3 regions of the Kitasatospora sp. NPDC059648 genome follow, and region 1 is predicted to be linked to each of the others. Evidence: riboswitches for the same ligand, from Rfam matches in the RefSeq annotation. Region 1 holds a riboswitch; each other region holds the start of a gene.
The links. Region 1 has a riboswitch for cyclic di-AMP ahead of ACFV1W_RS22570 (CAP domain-containing protein). Riboswitches for the same ligand answer to the same signal wherever they lie in the genome.

Region 1 (5,685 bases):
TTCGGCCAGCTGTTCTGTGTGAGGACGCGTCCAAGCGCTTGTCTGGCGGTCGCAGTCCGGCCCTGGTCTGTCATCGGCGGACCCGGTGTGCTGGCGGCCCACCCGCTACCTTCCTCGTATGGAACGGGCCGAGATTCTCAGCAGTCTCGCCGCGAGCGGAACTGACACCGCCCCGGAGCGACTTACCGAACTCGCCGACGAGCTCGACATACCGGCTGCCGACCTACTTGTCGTCGCGGGCCACCCGGTGCCGGCGGAACTCCTTCCCCCGGAACGCGACGCCAAAGTCATGAGGCAGTTCGCCTACCGCGTCAGCCACTGCAACCACTCGCAGCTGGCCTTGCTGGAGGGCTTCGTCCGCTCGCTTCCGCGCGTCGCTGCTTCGGCACCCTTCGTGCAGCCGACCTCGCCGTATCACCGCCCCGCCGAGACCGGTTTCGGCGCCGAACTCAGTGGGCTGATCCGCAATCGAGGCTTCGGCATCCGCGAACTGCCGTTCACAGGACTGTCCCTCAGCACGCTGTTCGGGATGGTGTCGAGCCGGGAGCCGAGTCCGCATCGGCGGTACCAGCTTTGTGCCTTGGCCGGTCCGCTGGGCTGGACCTTGTCCGATCTGTTCGCGGTAGCCAATGAGCCGCACACGGGTGAAATCCGTCCGGTGCAGCACTGTCACCATCCCGGGCGGGTGTTCGCAGCCGTCGTTTCCTTGACTACTGCCCAGCTGATCGAGGCCGCCGCGGACGAGACGCTGTTCCGGCGGCTGCCCGGACTGCGGCTCGCCGTGCCGTACGAGTCGATCCGCTACTGCACCGATACCGCACCGACATGGTCGTGTACGGGGTGTACGAGCTGCCGGTGGCCTGCTAGGGCCACGCCGCCCTGGCGGCGCGAGGCGGGTGCTGGCTCGCACCGGACGGCAGTTCTGGGAGCGGCGGTCAGTACTCCTCGTCCGGGTAGCCCCAGGTGATGAAGGTCTCGGCGTCCGGGGCGACCTCGGCCACGGCGGCGGCGAAGGAGGTCTCGAAGTACGGCTGCCAGCGCCCGAATCCGCTGATGATGATCGGGTACCTGGCCTCGCCGCTGACGTAGTGCACACCGTTGTCGACGACCGGGCCGTAGCTGATCTGGTCCTCGAAACCCTCGTCGCGCAGCAGGTCACCGACGGACGAGGAGACCGCCTCGGCCTGCGGGGCGTCGGCGATCTTGGATACGGTGAAGTGAAGATCGATGTTGACGGACATGCCCGCAGGCTACCGGCTCTCGCCGACAGCCCCGCGGCCCGTGCCGGGGCGGAGCTCCGGCACCGGGCTGACCCCTGGTAGCCCTACCTCACCCTGACGAGCCGAAGTCAGTAAAGACGTGCTCATCGTCATCATGCTCCTTGCGGTGTCCGTTGTGGGGGTCGTCGTGGGGATCTGGGCGCTCATTCACGTTGGGGATGGTCAATGCCCGGCGCACGACTTGTGCTGACAGCGCGCCCATCGGCAGTCACCAGCCACTGCCGCTCCGTCCGCAGGCCTTCAGCCGGATCTCGCTGCCCGCCCGCCCCGCTGCGCCCTGGCCGTCATCCTGGTAGCCCTCCGCCGTCGTCCTGGCCGTCGGGGTCGCGTGGGTCGCTGTTCCTGGTCGACGTGGTCGGGAACGCCTCGCGCGTGGCATGGAGCCGGTGGGTGGCTGCGCCCCCGCGGCTGCCCGCCAGGCCGTCTACGTCCGCCCTGACGGACTGTGCGTCGTCGGTGTGGCTGGCCATGGCCGCCGAGACAGGATCGGTCGCGCTGCTCATCGGCAGGCTCGACTGGGACGACATCTACGCCGAGCAGGCGCCTTGGGCGGCGTACGCGTGTGCCGTGCGGTCTGGGCGGCTGGTCGGCGTCCTGCTCGCCGCTGCCCCGGCCGGCCTGGGCGAGGCCTCGGCCGCCGTCTGAGACCGAGGGGCGCTTCGCTGCGGTGAGGGCAGTAGCCCTCTCCATCCCCAGCCCGCCTACCGACCGCCGACCGTCGGGGTTCTCTTACTGGTTGATGATGATTGTGGTTGATGCGAGCATGCCTTGTCGCCCTGCTCCGACGGCGTGCAAGGTCCGAACCCCGCCCACGTGAAACCGACGGAAGCCGGCGCCCGTACCTGCCGGATCGGCCGCGGGATTTCCCCAGTGAGACCGGCAGGTTCGGCTGCGAATCCCGCCCCCGCACCCTCGTCTTCCGCCACGCCATCGCCTTCAGACCGACAGCGCCGCAAGATCAGGTTTTCAGTCGGTCGGCGAGACCGGCGGAGGAGGTAGGCGAGCGTCTCGGCGCTTTTCTCGTTGGAGTCGTGCCAGTGGTCCTCGGGCGGGCCGGTGCCGTAGAACAGCAGCGGGTGTCCAGGGTCTCGGCGAGGAAGGCCGCGGGGGTCCCGCCACCGTTGCGGATCCACAGTGCCGGACACTGCATGGTCCGGCTCATGGCGTCCTCGAGGGCCGCCAGCGCCGGGTGGTCGGGCAGGGTGAGGTAGGGGTCCTGGTTGGTCTCGGCGGTGGTGAGTGGCGCGGCATCACCCGCAAGTCCGGCACGGCAGCCGGCACGCCACCGACGCCGCCGCGCCTGATCAGGCCGACCGGCGCAGCCGCTGAACCATATGCCCCTTTGTGGCGTCTTCTGCCCCGGTACCCGTCCCGATCAAGGAGATCCCACTGTGAAGGTCCACCCCGTTACCGCGCTGTTCCCGATGCTCGGCCCCGACGAACTCCTCGACCTCGCCCAGGACATCGAGAGCAACGGCTTGACCGAGCCCGTCGTCCTGGACGCCGACGGCGTCCTCCTGGACGGCCGCGGACGACTCGCCGCCTGCGAACTGGCCGACGTCGAACCCCGCTTCACCACCTATCAGGGCGACGATCCGGTCTGCCTGATCGTGTCCGCCAACCGCCACCACCCGAACACCACCGCGAGCCAGCACGCCATGATCGCCGCGATGGCACGCTCACTGTCCCCGGGCTCACTCCCGTCCGACACCGCCCGCTGCGGCATCAACGTCACCCGGCTGTCCATCGCCACCACCGTGCTCGAACACGCCCCCGACCTCGCCGAACAGGTCCGCACCGGCACCCTCGCCCTCAATGCCGCCTACACCGCCGTCCGCAGACGCAAGGCTGACGCCAAGGCCCTCCTCGCCCAGCACGCACGACTGCGCCAGCACGCCCCCGACCTCGCCGAGCAGGTCATCGCCGGCCACCTCGCCGTCACCGACGCCACCGCGGCCCTCGACTCCCGACAGGAGGAGGAACACCTCCGCCGGCGCGTCGAGGAGATCGACGCCATCCGCCTCGCCGACGGCGACACCACGCCGGCCTTCGCCCGGACCGCCGAAGCGGGCGATGTCGACTGGCGCCACGCCCATCAGATGGCCGAGCAGTACCTCGCCCAGCGCCACGACGCCATCCGCCACGTCCAGCACAGCCTGGCCGGCATCGCGGAACTCTGGAGCGCCGTCCAGGATCTCGCCCACCACCCTCGGAGCCCCTACGCCCGGGAGATCCTCAAGGGCCTCACCGGCCCGGCGCGCACCCTCGCCCACCGCCTCATCGCTCTCGAAACCGCTTGCGCGACAGGCACGGCCTGATCTGCACCCCGTCGCCGTTACGGCTGAGACAGGTCCGGAAGTCTGCTGCGGCGGCGGAGAAATGTCCCGCCGCCGCTGCCTGTGCATACTCCAACGCGCTCCGACGGACCCCGGGTGCCGCATCTGCCGGCGGCTTCGCGCCCATCCAGGGCCTGGCCGCTGACGGCTCAAGCGCCGCTCCACCCGGCTCCGGGCGCTCGCCCACCGACCTGGACGGACCAGGGCCCGAGTTGCCGTGCAAGAGGCGGAGACCTAAGGAACGCCGCGCAGCCGTCCATGCGGGCCGTGTCAACGCGAAGCCGGGTAAGACCGTGGCCCAGCGGGCGACCTCGCCCGACTGCGCCCCAGCCCTTCCCGGGACGGCGGCCGTCGCGACCGGCATCGACGGTCAGGAGAATTGTCCGATTAAGACACTTATACGATGTTATATCAGCCAATATGGCATTCCGTCAGTTCTTCGTCGGATGTCCATGTGATCTGCATGATACGAACTTGTGTATTCCGGGTCGGTCTGCCTAGCGTTCAGGCTGTTCGCACCTGCGGACCCTGCCGCCGGGACGCCGAGTCCTGTCCACCGGTCGGCCGGACGTCGAGCAGTGCACCGGGCAGGAGCGGGGGAACCAGGTAGTTCGCCGCGCCCTGCTCGGCCCGTTCACGGACGAGATGGGTGTGGCTAGGGGTGAAGCCGCTACGTGCGGCCGGGCTACCTCACGGCCCGAACCCGACAGCTCACCTCGCAGGCGTCGCAGAGGGACGCCCCATGCTGATTTCAGGTACCGGCCGGCATCGCCGTGCGCGCCGGAGACACACCCCGCGTCTGGCCGCCACCGCCGGGATCGCCGGCGCCGGCCTCATGCTGCCGCTGCTGAGCGCGAGCGGAGCCTCCGCCGCGCCCGGCTCCCACACGCACGCGAGCCACGCCGGCTGGCAGGAGCACCATCAGCACCGGCACCAGAGCGACTCCGATAGTCAGCACCGCCACCAGGCCGGCCCACCCTCCGCTCCTGCCTCGCCCGACGCCTCGCACGCCTCGCCGTCGCCGTCCGCCCCGGCCTCCCACGCCCCGGAATCCGCGGCCGCGCGCCCCGGCGGCGAGTCCCAGGGCTCCCATCCGGCGTGGCCCTCTGCTCCGACCCCGGCGGCGTCCCACACGTCCGCGCCGTCGTCCCCGTCCGCCCCGGTCACGCACGCCCCCGCCCCCGCGGCCCCACCCGCCACCCCGGCCGCGCAGACCGGTTCGAACTCGGACGCCGTGCAGCAGGTCCTCAATCTGATCAACCGGGCGCGGGCCGCGCAGGGTCTGCCCGCCTACACCATCACGTCGGGGCTGACCAGCAGTGCCGAGGCCCACAACCAGACGATGGCCGGCGGCTGCGGCATGTCCCACCAGTGCCCGGGCGAGGCCGAGTTGGGGGCACGGGAGACGGCTGCGGGCGTCCAGTGGAACGCCGCCGGGGAGAACATAGGCTACGGCAGCGGGGTCTCCGCCTCGGCCCAGGACATCGCCGCCCTGGCGGTCAGCCTGACCCAGGGCATGCTGAACGAGACGCCGCCGGACGACGGCCACCGCAAGAACATCCTCAGCAGCGTATTCACCCACATCGGCATCGCCGTCCACCGGGATGCCAGTGGAACCGTCTGGCTCACCCAGGACTTCTCCAACTGACCCGTCCGTCAAGGACGTAGGCCGCGGCCGGACCGACCCCGTCCGGGCGGGTCGGCCGCCTCCGTCCCGCGGGCACCCGGCCCGTGGGACGGAGGCGGCCGGAGGATCAGGACCGGATGTCGAGCGCGCCCACCGGGTGGCCGGCCCAGATCGCCCGGGCGGCCACAGCCGGAAGGAGTCCCCCGTTCGGACGCCGTCCTGGCTGTCGTGCGGGTCATGACTCACGGCGTGCGGTACACCGTCGAGGCGAAGACGGCGATCGACGCGCTGCCCGCCGAGCGTCGTGCTCTCTTGGCCTCCCGGCCCAGCAGGCGGTGCGCGGTGATCAGCGCCACCGCGGCCCTGCGGGCAGGCATCGCCTCCTCTTTAGCTTGCGATTTATCCGTTTACGGCGGTTCGCCGGGGTTTGGTGCCTTTCTTG
Region 2 (5,685 bases), on a different contig from region 1:
CATGCCGTTCTTCGACCAGGACGGCGTGCACGAGATCTACCGCAGCTGGCGCCGGATCCTCGACGAATACCCGGGGCAGCGGATCGGCGTCGCCGAGGCCTGGACCCCGACCGTCCAGCGCACCGCCAACTACGTCCGCCCCGACGAGCTGCACCAGGCCTTCAACTTCCAGTACCTGGGCACCGACTGGGATGCCGCCGCGCTGCGCGAGGTGATCGACGTCTCGCTCGACTCGATGCGTCCGGTCGACGCCCCCACCACCTGGGTGCTGTCCAACCACGACGTCACCCGGCACGCCACCCGCTTCGCCAACGAGCCCGGCCTCGGCACCCAGATCCGCACCCCCGGCGACCGCGCGCTCGGCCTGCGCCGCGCCCGCGCCGCCACCCTGCTGATGCTCGCGCTGCCCGGCTCGGCGTACGTGTACCAGGGCGAGGAGCTCGGCCTGCCGGACGTCACCGACCTGCCGGACGAGGTCCGCCAGGACCCGTCCTTCTTCCGCCAGGCCGGCCAGGACGGCTACCGCGACGGCTGCCGCGTCCCGATCCCGTGGTCCGGCAGCGAGGCCCCGTACGGCTTCGGACCGGTCGAGGGCGGGCCGTCCTGGCTGCCGCAGCCGGCCGAGTGGGCCGAACTGAGCGTCGAGGCGCAGACCGGCGACCCGTCCTCCACCCTGGAGCTCTACCGCAGCGCGCTGGCCGTCCGACGGGCACACCCCGACCTGGGCGCCGGCACCGGGGTCGAGTGGCTGGACGGCCCCGAGGGCACCCTCGCCTTCCGGCGCGGCTCCTTCGTCTGCACGGTGAACACCACCGGCGAGCCGGTGCGGATCGCCGCCCCGGGCCGACTGCTGCTCGCCTCGACCGAACTCGTGCTGGACGGCGGCGAGACGGTGCTCGCTCCGGACGCCACCGGCTGGTGGGCGGTCTGACGTGGTTGCAATAGGCTCTGGGACCGTGACTACGGCGCGACTCTCAGACATCGCGGCACAGGCGGGGGTCAGCGAAGCCACCGTCTCCCGCGTGCTCAACGGCAAGGCGAACGTCTCCGCCGCCACCAGGCAGACCGTCCTGGCGGCGCTGGACGTGCTCGGCTACGAGCGGCCGACCCGGCTGCGCCAGCGCAGTGCCGGGCTGATCGGGCTGATCACGCCGGAGTTGAGCAACCCGATCTTCCCCGCGCTGGCGCAGGTGATCGAGCAGGTGCTCAGCCGGCACGGCTTCACGCCGGTGCTGTGCACCCAGACCCCGGGCGGGTCCACCGAGGACGAACTGGTCGAGATGCTGGTCGACCGGGGCGTGGCGGGCATCGTCTTCGTCTCCGGGCTGCACGCCGACTCCACGGCCGACCACGACCGCTACGCCCGGCTGGCCGGGCGCGGGGTGCCGTTCGTGCTGATCAACGGCTTCAGCGAGAAGATCGACGCGCCGTTCATCTCGCCGGACGACCGGTCCGCGATGTGGATGGCCGTCCAGCACCTGGCCGAACTCGGGCACGAGCGGATCGGCCTGGCGGTGGGGCAGCGGCGGTACGTGCCGGTGCTGCGCAAGATCGAGGGCTTCACGGCGGCGATGCGCGAGGTGCTCGGGCTCGGCCAGGAGGAGGCGGAAGGCCTCGTCCACCACACGCTGTTCAGCGTGGAGGGCGGGCACGCGGCGGCCGGAGCGCTGCTCGACAAGGGCTGCACGGCGATCGTCTGCGGGAGCGACATGATGGCGCTCGGGGCGATCCGGGCGGTGCGGCAGCGCGGGCTGTCGGTGCCGCACGACGTCTCGGTGGTCGGCTTCGACGACTCGCCGCTGATCGCCTTCACCGAGCCGCCGCTGACCACGATCCGCCAGCCGGTCGAGGCGATGGCGACGGCGGCGGTGGACGCGCTGCTGGAGGAGGTCGGTGGGAACGCCGCCCAGCGCGGGGAGTTCATGTTCCAGCCGGAGCTGGTGATGCGGGGCTCCACGGGGGCCTGCGCGCGCTGAGCCGATCGGTCGGCGGACCGGGTCAACCGACGGGCCCCGGAGGGCGGTTGCTCTCCGGGGCTCGTCGGCGTTCGTTGCCCGGTCAGCCCTCCTGGACGTTCCGGCGGTCGGTGGAGACCCGTCGGCCGTCGGCGGCGTCGCCGGTCCGGGTCTCGGTGCGGCGGCCGCGGGCCAGGTAGTCGCGCAGTACCAGTTCGACGGCCTCCTGGGGGTTCTTGGTACCGGAGAGCAGCATCGCGTCGATCGCGAGGTTCGCGTCGAGCGTGACGGTGATCTGGGCCATGGTGACTCCTCCTCGGGTGCGGAGCAGCAGCATGCCCGCTGCGTCGGAGTCCGACCATGCGGCACCGGGCGCCGCGGGCCCGGTCGTCCGGGTGCGCCGAAGCCCCGGGGAGGAGTGAGCGGGCTCTTCCCCGGGGCGGTCCGGTGACGGCTGAGGGCTGACGGATGAGAGGTGATGGAATCCGTCGTCCGTCAGCTGTCCTCTGTCAGCCGTTCGGTGTTCGCGGTGCTCAGACCCGGCCGGCGAAGTCCGGGGCCCAGTTGGCGATGGTCTGGAGGCGGACGCCCGAGCTCGGGTTGGCGGCCTCGACGTACTGGCCGCCGCCGACGTAGATGGCGACGTGGTAGACGCCGGAGTTCTGACCGTTGTTCGACCAGAAGAGCAGGTCGCCCGGCTGGAGGCTGTCCAGCGACACGTGGGTGCTGGCGGCGGCCTGGTCGGCGGCGACGCGCGGGATGTTGATGCCCGCGGCGCGCAGCGCGGCCTGGGTCAGGCCGGAGCAGTCCCAGCCACCGTTGCCGGTGCCGCCGTAGACGTAGGCCTGGCCGACCTTCGACTCGGCGAAGGAGACCGCGGCGGCCATGCTGCCGGTGGCAGCCGGGGCCTGGGTCTGGGCGGCCGGCTTCGAGGCGGGCTTGGCGGCCGGGGCCTTGGTCTGGGCGATCGGCTTGGCGGCCGCCACAGCGCCGTTCGAAGCCTGGCCGGACTTCTGCGAGCGGTCGAACCAGGTGAAGTCCGAGCCGGACTTGGCGGTGGAGGACTGGTCGGCCTGGGCCGAGGTGCCGTCACCGAAGGTCAGCTGCTGGCCCGGGTAGATGGTGTCCGGGCCCTCGGTGAGGGTGCTGCGGTTGAGCTCGTACAGGTGCTGCCAGCCGCCCTGGACGTTGTGCTTCTCGGCGATCGAGGACAGCCAGTCACCCTTGACGACGGTGTAGTCGCCGGTCTGCGCCGGGTGCTGCTTCGCCCAGCCGCTGGTGGCGGACTTGGCGGAGGCCGAGGCGGAGTCACCGGAGGCCTGGTCCTGGGCGGGCGCGGCCGGCTTGGCGGGCGCCGCGACCGGAGCCGGGCTCTGGGTCGGCTTGGCGGCCGGCTTGGCGGCCGTCGAGGTGTCGACGGAGGCCGGGGCGCCGCCCTGGGTCAGACCGGCCTGGACCGAGCAGACCGGCCAGGCGCCGGGGCCCTGCGAGGCGAGGACCTTCTCGGCGACGGCGATCTGCTGGTCCTTGGTGGCGAGGTTGGCCTGCGGCGCGTACGCGGTGCCGCCGAAGGCGGCCCAGGTGCTGGAGGTGAACTGCAGGCCGCCGTAGAAGCCGTTGCCGGTGTTGATGCTCCAGTTGCCGCTGCTCTCGCACTGGGCGACCTTGTCCCAGGTGGCGACGGAGGCGGCGTCGGCGGTGCCGGTAGTGAGGCAGGGGACGGTGAGGCCGACGCCCGCCACGCCGAGGGCGGCGATCACGCGACGAGTGCGGCTGGACAGGCGGTTGCCGTTGGAAGGCAGCATGAAGACGCGGTCCTCTCCCACGCCTGCGAGGTGAGCTGTCGGATTCGGGCTGGAGTTGCCCGGCCGCGCTGTGGCGCGGCTTCACCCCTAGCCCAGGACCTTTTCCGGGAAAGCGGTCCGGGGCGACTTACCTGTGGTTCCCCCGCTCCTGCCGTGATGCGTTTTCGCGCTGCCAGGACATCCGACGGCAGGACTCGGCGTCGCGGATGAACTGGGTCCGTGTGGTCACGAACGGGGAGCACGTTAAGCAGACTTAAGTTCGAACTGCAAATACCTGTGATGCGCATCACGGTTTACGAAAAAAGGCCGAACGGCTCGAATTTCATGATCAGAAATGATCGTTCTCCGGCAATTCTGCGGTGAATTCACAAAACTGGCTCCGCCTCAGGAGCGATGTGACGGGGCGTTGGAGCGTGGAGCGGCGCGCTCGTCGGGCTGGAAGGTGCCCAGGATTCGAGCGCCCGGTGATGCCTCGGCTATTCATCGACAAAATGCACCAGAACGGACATTACGTGGCAATGGCCGCTTAACTCGCCTGCGGGGCAATCCGAACAAGCGAAAAGGGCCCGGAACGCGGTCGTTCCGGGCCCTTCGGTGGTGCGGGTGCGGCGACGGGTGGCCGCGCGGGTCCGTCAGCCCTCCACGGGCCCCTCAGTGGCCGCGTGGGCGCGTCGGGAGCCCTCCCCGGCCCCGGCGGTGGCGGCGGCCTCCGCCTCCGCCTCGGCGAGCTCCTCCGCCGACGGCGTCGGCAGCGCGGCCAGGTAGGTGGAGGCGATCAGCTGGCCGACGGTCGGGTAGGCGCCCAGCGGCGCCGCCGACGGGCAGCCGGTCTCCTCGGCGGCCGTGGCGAGCAGCTCGGAGTCCGCCTCCGGGCCGATGACGAGCGGGGCCAGCGCCGGGCGCTGGGCGCCGGTCTCCTTGAGGTGGTCGACGGCGCCGGCGACCGATCCGGGCACGTCGAGCGCGGCGGCGACGACCGGGACGGCCAGTCGGGCGGCCAGCAGCACGCCGGTGATGCCGGCCGCGGCGGCCGCGTCCTCGCCGCCCACGGTGGTCAGCACGACGCCGTCGGCGGCGGTCGCGATGGCGAACAGCCGGGCCCGGTCGGCCCGGGCCAGCCCGGCCTCGGACAGTCGCACGTGGACGGCCTCGGCGAGCAGCGGGTGCGGGCCCAGCGCGTCGGTGACGGTCGCGCCGTACTCCGCGGCGAGGGCGTGAAGCCCGGTCAGGAAGCCGTGCGGACCGGGCACCAGCGGCACCACGACGGGCGTCGGCAGCCCGGCCTCGGCGGCCGCCGCCAGCAGCTCCGCCACGGTGCGGTCCTCGGAACCGCCGGCCTCGGCGCCGTCGGCCGGGAGGTAGCCGACCGCGGCCTGGACGCCGGCGTGCTCGCTGCGGACGATCGACAGCAGCTCCTCGACGACCGAACGGGACTCGGGCCCCGCGGTCGCGGGCACGGCGAGCACCAGGGCCGGCGAGCCGGTGCGGATCTCGGGGCGCTCGGGGCGGCGGTGGCGCCCCCGCGCACGGGAGCCTGGAGTGCGGACGGGCAGTGGCGCGCCCGGGATGGCTGCGGTGCTCATGCCGGAGATCGTAGGTCATCAGCCCGTCAGGCCTGCAGTCGGCTGCCGTACGGGTTTCGGGTGGTCGTGGTGCGGAGGCCGTGTCGCCGCCCCGTCGGTACGGGCGGTTTGCCTACAATCCGGACATTCCTCGCCCAACGCCCGCTCCCGCCCGCGCAGTTGCCCTGACGTGTCCCGAGGGGCGGCGCGTTGCGTCCGGGGCGCGTGAGATGTCTCACAGTCGGAAGGTGGCCTGACGGAGGGTCACGGCGGTGCGACTCCCGGCATTCGAAGATCAACATTTAGCGGGGGACCGCTCACGGCCGGTTATGGACGAGCCGACGATTCCAACGGCTATGTCCG
Region 3 (5,685 bases), on a different contig from region 1:
CACGCGCACGGGGTGGACGTGACGGACCTCGCGGCCGTCCGGGAGTGGCTGACCGGCTTCGCCGGCCTCGACGAGGAACGGCGGCTGGCCGGGTACGAGGCGCTGGTGCCGACCGGTTGGCTGGACGAGCCCGACGAGCAGGGCTGGGGCCCGGGCCGGGTGCTGTCGGTCGGCATGGCCACCGACGGGGCGCGGCGGCTGCTGGAGCAGGGGCTGATGCGGCGCAGCTACCGCAACCTGGCCGAGCTGACCGCGCTGGGCCGGCCGATGCCGGACGAACTCGCCGGGGATTTCGAGGAGTTCGAGGCAGCCGCGGCCGAGGTGGCGCTCGACCTGCTCGGCGAGTGGACGGTGCCCGGGCTGCCGCGGCTGCTGGTGGAGGAGTTCCCGGAGCTCGCGCCGGAGCCGGGGGCGGAGGAGATCGACGCGTACCTGGCGCAGTTGCCGCCGGAGTGAGACGGCGGGGGAGCCCCGGGCGAGCGGCCCGGGGCTCCTCCCCTTCCGGGTTCGTTACGGGTTGAGGCCGTGCTGCTGGAGCCAGGTCTCCGGGTCGACCGGGGCGCCGCCGCCCGGGCGGACCTCCAGGTGCAGGTGCGGGCCGGTGACGTTGCCGGTCGCGCCGACCTTGCCGATCTGCTGGCCCGAGGCGACCTGCCCGGAGCCCGTGATGATCGAGGACAGGTGGCAGTACCAGATCTCGGTGCCGTCGGGCAGGGTCTCGACGATCCGGTAGCCGTACGCGCCGGACCAGCCGGCCGAGGTGATGGTGCCCTGGCCGACCGCGTGGACCGCGGTGCCGGTGTCGGCGGCGAAGTCCAGGCCGGTGTGCAGGTGGGCCCAGTAGCGGGCGCTCTGGCCGTAGTGGGCGGAGAGGTTGTACTCCTTCACCGGCAGGGTGAGGGCGGCGGCCTTGGTCCGCTCGGCCTCCTCGGCGGCGCGCTTGGCCTCGGCCTCCTTGGCGGCGGCCTTGGCCTCGGCCTCCTGGGCGGCCTGCACCCGGGCGCTCTCCTCTGCGGCGGTGCGCTGGCTGTCGGCCTGCTGCTGGATCCGGGCGGCGAGCGCGAGTCCGGGGTCGGCGGCCAGGGCGACCGGGGCCTCGTCCGGCGCCTCGACGGCGGGCGCGGCGGCCGGGGTCGCGGAGGCGAAGCCGGTGGCGCCCAGGGTGGCGGCGACGGCGGTGACGCCGAGCAGCGGGGAGGCCCCGCGGGTCTGACGCGGCATCCGGTGGCGGTTGGGCTCGGCCTCCGGGGCGAAGGGGGCGCCGTGGTTCGCGGGACCGGCGGAGCCGGAGTCGCGGGGCTCGGAGCCGTTCGGGCCGGGGTGGTCGAGGAGCTGGGTACCGGCTGCGGGGCCGGCCGGGTGTGCCGGGGTGTGCGTCGACGCCACGGAGGGCGCTCCTTTCCTTCCTTCGCGCCTACCGGGTTAGCTGACGGGTTCGGAGCAGGAAGGTCTCCTACGGCCGGGCCGGGGCCCCGCCGATTCACCCCAGGGAACGTGGTTCCCCGGCTCCCTGGCCTGCCCGGAGGCCGGCCGGCGGGATTAGGCGACGGCGCACGGTGCCGTCTGGGTACGGCGTTGACGACCGCGCTGCGTTATCAAACGTTAATCCTAGGAGGCTCTGATTCCAAGCCGTCCGTCCGCGACTGCGGGGGAACGGGTGATCGGACGTCAACGAACGACCCCTCAGCCGCCCGGCTCATCTGAGTACTCCTACTCATGTGCACCCCGGCCGCCCCGACGCATCCTGGCGCCATGAACGCACCGATGCAGTCACGCACCACCGCCGCGTACTACGTCCAGGCCGTCCTCTCCTTCGCCATCTCCGGCACGGCCCTCGCGGCCGGGATCGCCTACCTTCCCGTCGGCGGCTGGACCCGGGCCTTCCTCGGGATCGGCCTCCTCTACACCGTCACCTCCGCGTTCACGCTGGCCAAGGTGATCCGGGACCGGCAGGAGTCCTCGGACACCGTCGCCCGGGTCGACCAGGCCCGACTGGAGAAGCTGCTGAGCGAGCACGACCCGTTCAAGGTCGAGGGGGTCTGAGCGGGGCCCGTGCGGAGCCGGGCGCTTGACGGCTAAAGCTATTAGCCATAGCTTTACGGCTATTGGCAGCAGCGAGCGAGCCCGTGGAGGCCCACCATGAACGGCACCATCACCCCGAGCACCCAGTACCTCGACGTCCCCGGCGGCCGCCTCGCCTACGACGACACCCGGCAGGGCGACGGCACCCCCGTCGTCCTGCTCCCCGGGATGCTCGACTCCCGCCGCGCCTACCGGCACCTCCACCCGCTGCTCACCGCGGCCGGGCACCGGGTCATCACCATGGACCTGCGCGGCTTCGGCGAGTCCTCGATCGTCTGGGACGACTACAGCCCCTCCGCCGTCGCCACCGACGTCCTCGCCCTGCTCGACCACCTCGGCATCGAGCGGGCCGTCCTGGTCGGGCAGTCCTACACCGGGGCGACGGTCGTCAAGCTCGCGGGGGACGCGCCCCAGCGGGTCGCCGGGATCGCGCTCATCGACGCCTTCGTCGAGCACCGGGCGAACGCGCTCATGAAGGGCGTCATGGCCGTCGTGGGCGCCGCGATGGTCCGGTGGCCCGCCGTCTGGGGCTACTACCTCCGCAAGATGGCCTTCCCCGGCCCCCGGCCCGCCGACCTCGACGCCTACGTGGACGGGCTGGTCGCCGCCCTGCGCACCCCCGGCCGCCGGACCGCCACCCGCGGCTACGTCACCGGCGACTCCGCGCCGATCGGCTGGACCGCGGCCGTCCGCTGCCCCGCCCTCGTGCTGATGGGCGGCAAGGACCCCGACTTCCCCCGCCCCGAGGCCGTCGCCGACCTCCAGGCCGAGAAGCTCGGCGCGCGGAAGGTCATGATCGAGGGGTCCGGGCACTACCCGATGGCCGACGCCCCCCGGGCCGTCGCCGACGCCCTGCTGCCCTTCCTCGCCGAACTCGCCTGAACCCGCCCGCTGGAGAACCAGAGCCATGCCCCGCGTAGGACTGACCCCCGACCAGGTCGTCGACCACGCCCTCGCCCTCATCGACGACCAGGGCACCGAAGCCCTCACCCTCGCCTCCGTCGCCGCCCGCGCCGGAGTCGCCACCCCCTCGCTGTACAAGCACGTCAGCGGCGGCCTCGCCGAACTCCGCCGGCTCGTCGCCGTCCGGGTCACCGAGGAACTCGCCGACCGGCTCGCGGAGGCCGCGGTCGGCCGTAGCGGGGACGACGCCGTCACCGCCCTCCTGCGCGCCTACCAGGCCTACGCCGGCGAACACCCGCACCGCTACACCGCCCTGCCCCAGGCCCCGCACCCCGACGACGACCTCACCCGGGCGGCCACCCGCCTCGTCGGCGTCATCATCGCCGTCCTCCGCGGCTACGGCCTCGACGGCCCCGAAGCGATCCACGCCGCCCGCACCCTCCGCGCCCTCGCCCACGGCTTCGCCTCCCTCTCCATCGCCGGCGCCTTCCAGCTCACCGAAGACCCCACCACCACCCACGACCGCCTCGTCACCACCCTCACCACGGGCCTCCGCTCCTGGCCGAAGGGGAAGGAACAGTCGGCCGCCCCGGCCCGCACCGCCGAACGCCCGGCGCCGGAGCGGCTGGACGGCTGAGCGGTTAAGCGGCCGAGCAACTGGCGGGCCCGCCGACCCTGAACGTGACCGAGCGCCGGTCCCGGCCGGACGGCGCGGCCCTGCCGCTCCCGCTCCGGGTGCCGGCCCTCGGCAGCCGGAGCCGAAATCGTTCACCTGCACGGAATGTCGTTCGTTCAACAACATCGCGCACACCAACCCCACACATCCCGGGAAGCGAATCAGCCACCTCCCGTCACACCGAACGGAGCCGAAAGGCCCTGGACGAACGATCGGACAGCCCGTCATGGCGGCGGGATCGCGCCCGAACCACCCCTGGATCGCGGTGTATTGACTCGATATTGACGAGATCCGGTCACATGGCGAGATCCGTTCACACCTTCGTAGGATCATCGCCCTAGAATTCGCCGCGTGACGATGACTCAGTGGTGCGCAACGGCTACCGGCGTGCTCGCCGTCCTCGCCCTCGTGGCCGCCTCGCGGTACCGCGCCGTGTCCGTCACCCAGCGCGGCCGGGCCGACCGGCTGGAGGGCGAACTCACCCGGCTGCAGGAGCGGCTGAGCTCCGAGCTGTCCCGCCGGGGCGCCGACCAGGCCGCCGTCCAGCAGGAGCAGGAGCTCACCGCCTCCACCCAGCGGGCCTTCCTCAGCGTGGCCCGAAGGATCCTCGTGATGGCCCACGACCAGCAGGCCCTGCTCGACGAGATGGAGCGCACCCACGACGACCCGGCACTGCTGGAGGGCCTGCTCAAGGCCGACCACGCCGCCGCCCAACAGGCCCGGCTCGCCCAGACCCTGGCCGTGCTGTGCGGCGCCCGCGCCGGCCGGCACTGGCCGGAGCCGGTCTCGCTGGAGGACGTGGTGCGCGGCGCCCAGTCGCGCATCCTGCCCTTCCAGCGGGTGGTCGTCCGCAGCCGGATCGAGACCGCGGTGGTCGGTGCCGCCGCCGAGGCGCTGATCCACGCCGTCGCCGAGCTGCTGGACAACGCCACCCGCTACTCCCCGCCCAGCACCCAGGTGTTCGTCACCCTGATGCCGGTGCACAACGGCGCCGTCATCGAGATCGACGACGGCGGCGTCGGCATGCCCGAACAGGCGGTCGCCAAGGCGGCCGCCGCACTCGCCGGCGGCAGCAGCCTGGAGGTCTCCCGGCTCGGCGAGGTGCCGCAGCTGGGGCTGGCCGCGGTCGGCAGGCTGGCCGAGGGCTACGGCTTCCGGGTCACCCTCAGCTCGGCGCCCTCGCCGTACGGCGGTGTGCGCGTCGTCGTGCTGCTGCCGAACGCCCTGCTCACGGAGCCCCTGCCGCCGACCGTCCCCGGACTCGGGCTCGGGCTGGACGGGGACGACCCGGCGTTCCGCCCCGGCCCGGCGCGCAGTCCCGACCCGCGGCCGACCGCCGGCACCGCCCACCCCGGGGCCGCCCACCCCGGCGCCGGTCACCCGCTGGTGGAGCCCCCGCCCGCCGGCCGGGCGCCCGCGACCGGCGACGCCCCGCCGCCGCTGCCCCGCCGGAGCCACCGGCGCGACCGCGGGAACCGCCCCGCCCAACACGCCGCTCCCCCGCCGCCGCCCGAGCCGCCGTACCGCTCGGCCCGGGAGGCCCAGACGTTCATGACGATGTTCCAGGCCGGGACCGCCAACGGCCGTTCGGCCGCCCGTGCCCAGGGCCGGCCCCCCGGCCAGCACTGACCGGCCCCCCGCCCCGCTCCCCCGACCTCCCGAGTTCCCCCGGCTTCCCCCGACTTCCCCAGCGCCCCGGAGAGTTCCATGACCACCACCCCCGATCTCGGCTGGCTGCTCGCCGACATCATCGCCGTCCCGCAGGTCCAGCACGCCGTCGTCGTCTCCAACGACGGCCTGGAGATCGGACGCAGCGCCGACATCGCCCGCGAGGACGCCGAGCGGCTCGCCGCCGCCTGCTCCGGACTGCAGTCCCTGGCCCGCGGCGTGGCGGCCGGCTTCGGCGGCCCGGGCAGCGCCACCCGCCAGATCATCATCGAGTACGGCGGCGGCTACCTGTTCATCGTCGCCGCCGGGGCCGGCGCCCACTTGGCCGTGGTGACCAGCGAGGCGGTCGACGCCGG

Region 2: linked by a shared signal. The riboswitch ahead of ACFV1W_RS08195 (transglycosylase family protein) and the one ahead of ACFV1W_RS22570 (CAP domain-containing protein) in region 1 are both predicted to bind cyclic di-AMP.
Region 3: linked by a shared signal. The riboswitch ahead of ACFV1W_RS13920 (M23 family metallopeptidase) and the one ahead of ACFV1W_RS22570 (CAP domain-containing protein) in region 1 are both predicted to bind cyclic di-AMP.

What each region holds. Positions count from the first base shown of each region.
Region 1 covers NZ_JBHWDU010000038.1:46,633-52,317, forward strand. Annotated here, with positions in the region: gene ACFV1W_RS22550 (hypothetical protein) at 119-967, shown strand; gene ACFV1W_RS22555 (hypothetical protein) at 936-1,241, opposite strand; gene ACFV1W_RS22560 (hypothetical protein) at 1,671-1,925, shown strand; gene ACFV1W_RS22565 (hypothetical protein) at 2,672-3,598, shown strand; cyclic di-AMP (ydaO/yuaA leader) riboswitch at 4,188-4,356, shown strand; gene ACFV1W_RS22570 (CAP domain-containing protein) at 4,359-5,264, shown strand; gene ACFV1W_RS22575 (hypothetical protein) at 5,486-5,620, opposite strand.
Region 2 covers NZ_JBHWDU010000009.1:1,848-7,532, reverse strand. Annotated here, with positions in the region: gene ACFV1W_RS08210 (glycoside hydrolase family 13 protein) at 1-931, shown strand, start outside; gene ACFV1W_RS08205 (LacI family DNA-binding transcriptional regulator) at 957-1,976, shown strand; gene ACFV1W_RS08200 (hypothetical protein) at 2,059-2,259, opposite strand; gene ACFV1W_RS08195 (transglycosylase family protein) at 2,489-3,760, opposite strand; cyclic di-AMP (ydaO/yuaA leader) riboswitch at 3,768-3,931, opposite strand; gene ACFV1W_RS08190 (hypothetical protein) at 4,393-5,343, opposite strand.
Region 3 covers NZ_JBHWDU010000018.1:25,783-31,467, forward strand. Annotated here, with positions in the region: gene ACFV1W_RS13915 (hypothetical protein) at 1-456, shown strand, start outside; gene ACFV1W_RS13920 (M23 family metallopeptidase) at 511-1,386, opposite strand; cyclic di-AMP (ydaO/yuaA leader) riboswitch at 1,398-1,556, opposite strand; gene ACFV1W_RS13925 (YiaA/YiaB family inner membrane protein) at 1,753-2,043, shown strand; gene ACFV1W_RS13930 (alpha/beta fold hydrolase) at 2,140-2,964, shown strand; gene ACFV1W_RS13935 (TetR/AcrR family transcriptional regulator) at 2,990-3,622, shown strand; gene ACFV1W_RS13940 (sensor histidine kinase) at 4,019-5,290, shown strand; gene ACFV1W_RS13945 (roadblock/LC7 domain-containing protein) at 5,369-5,685, shown strand, end outside.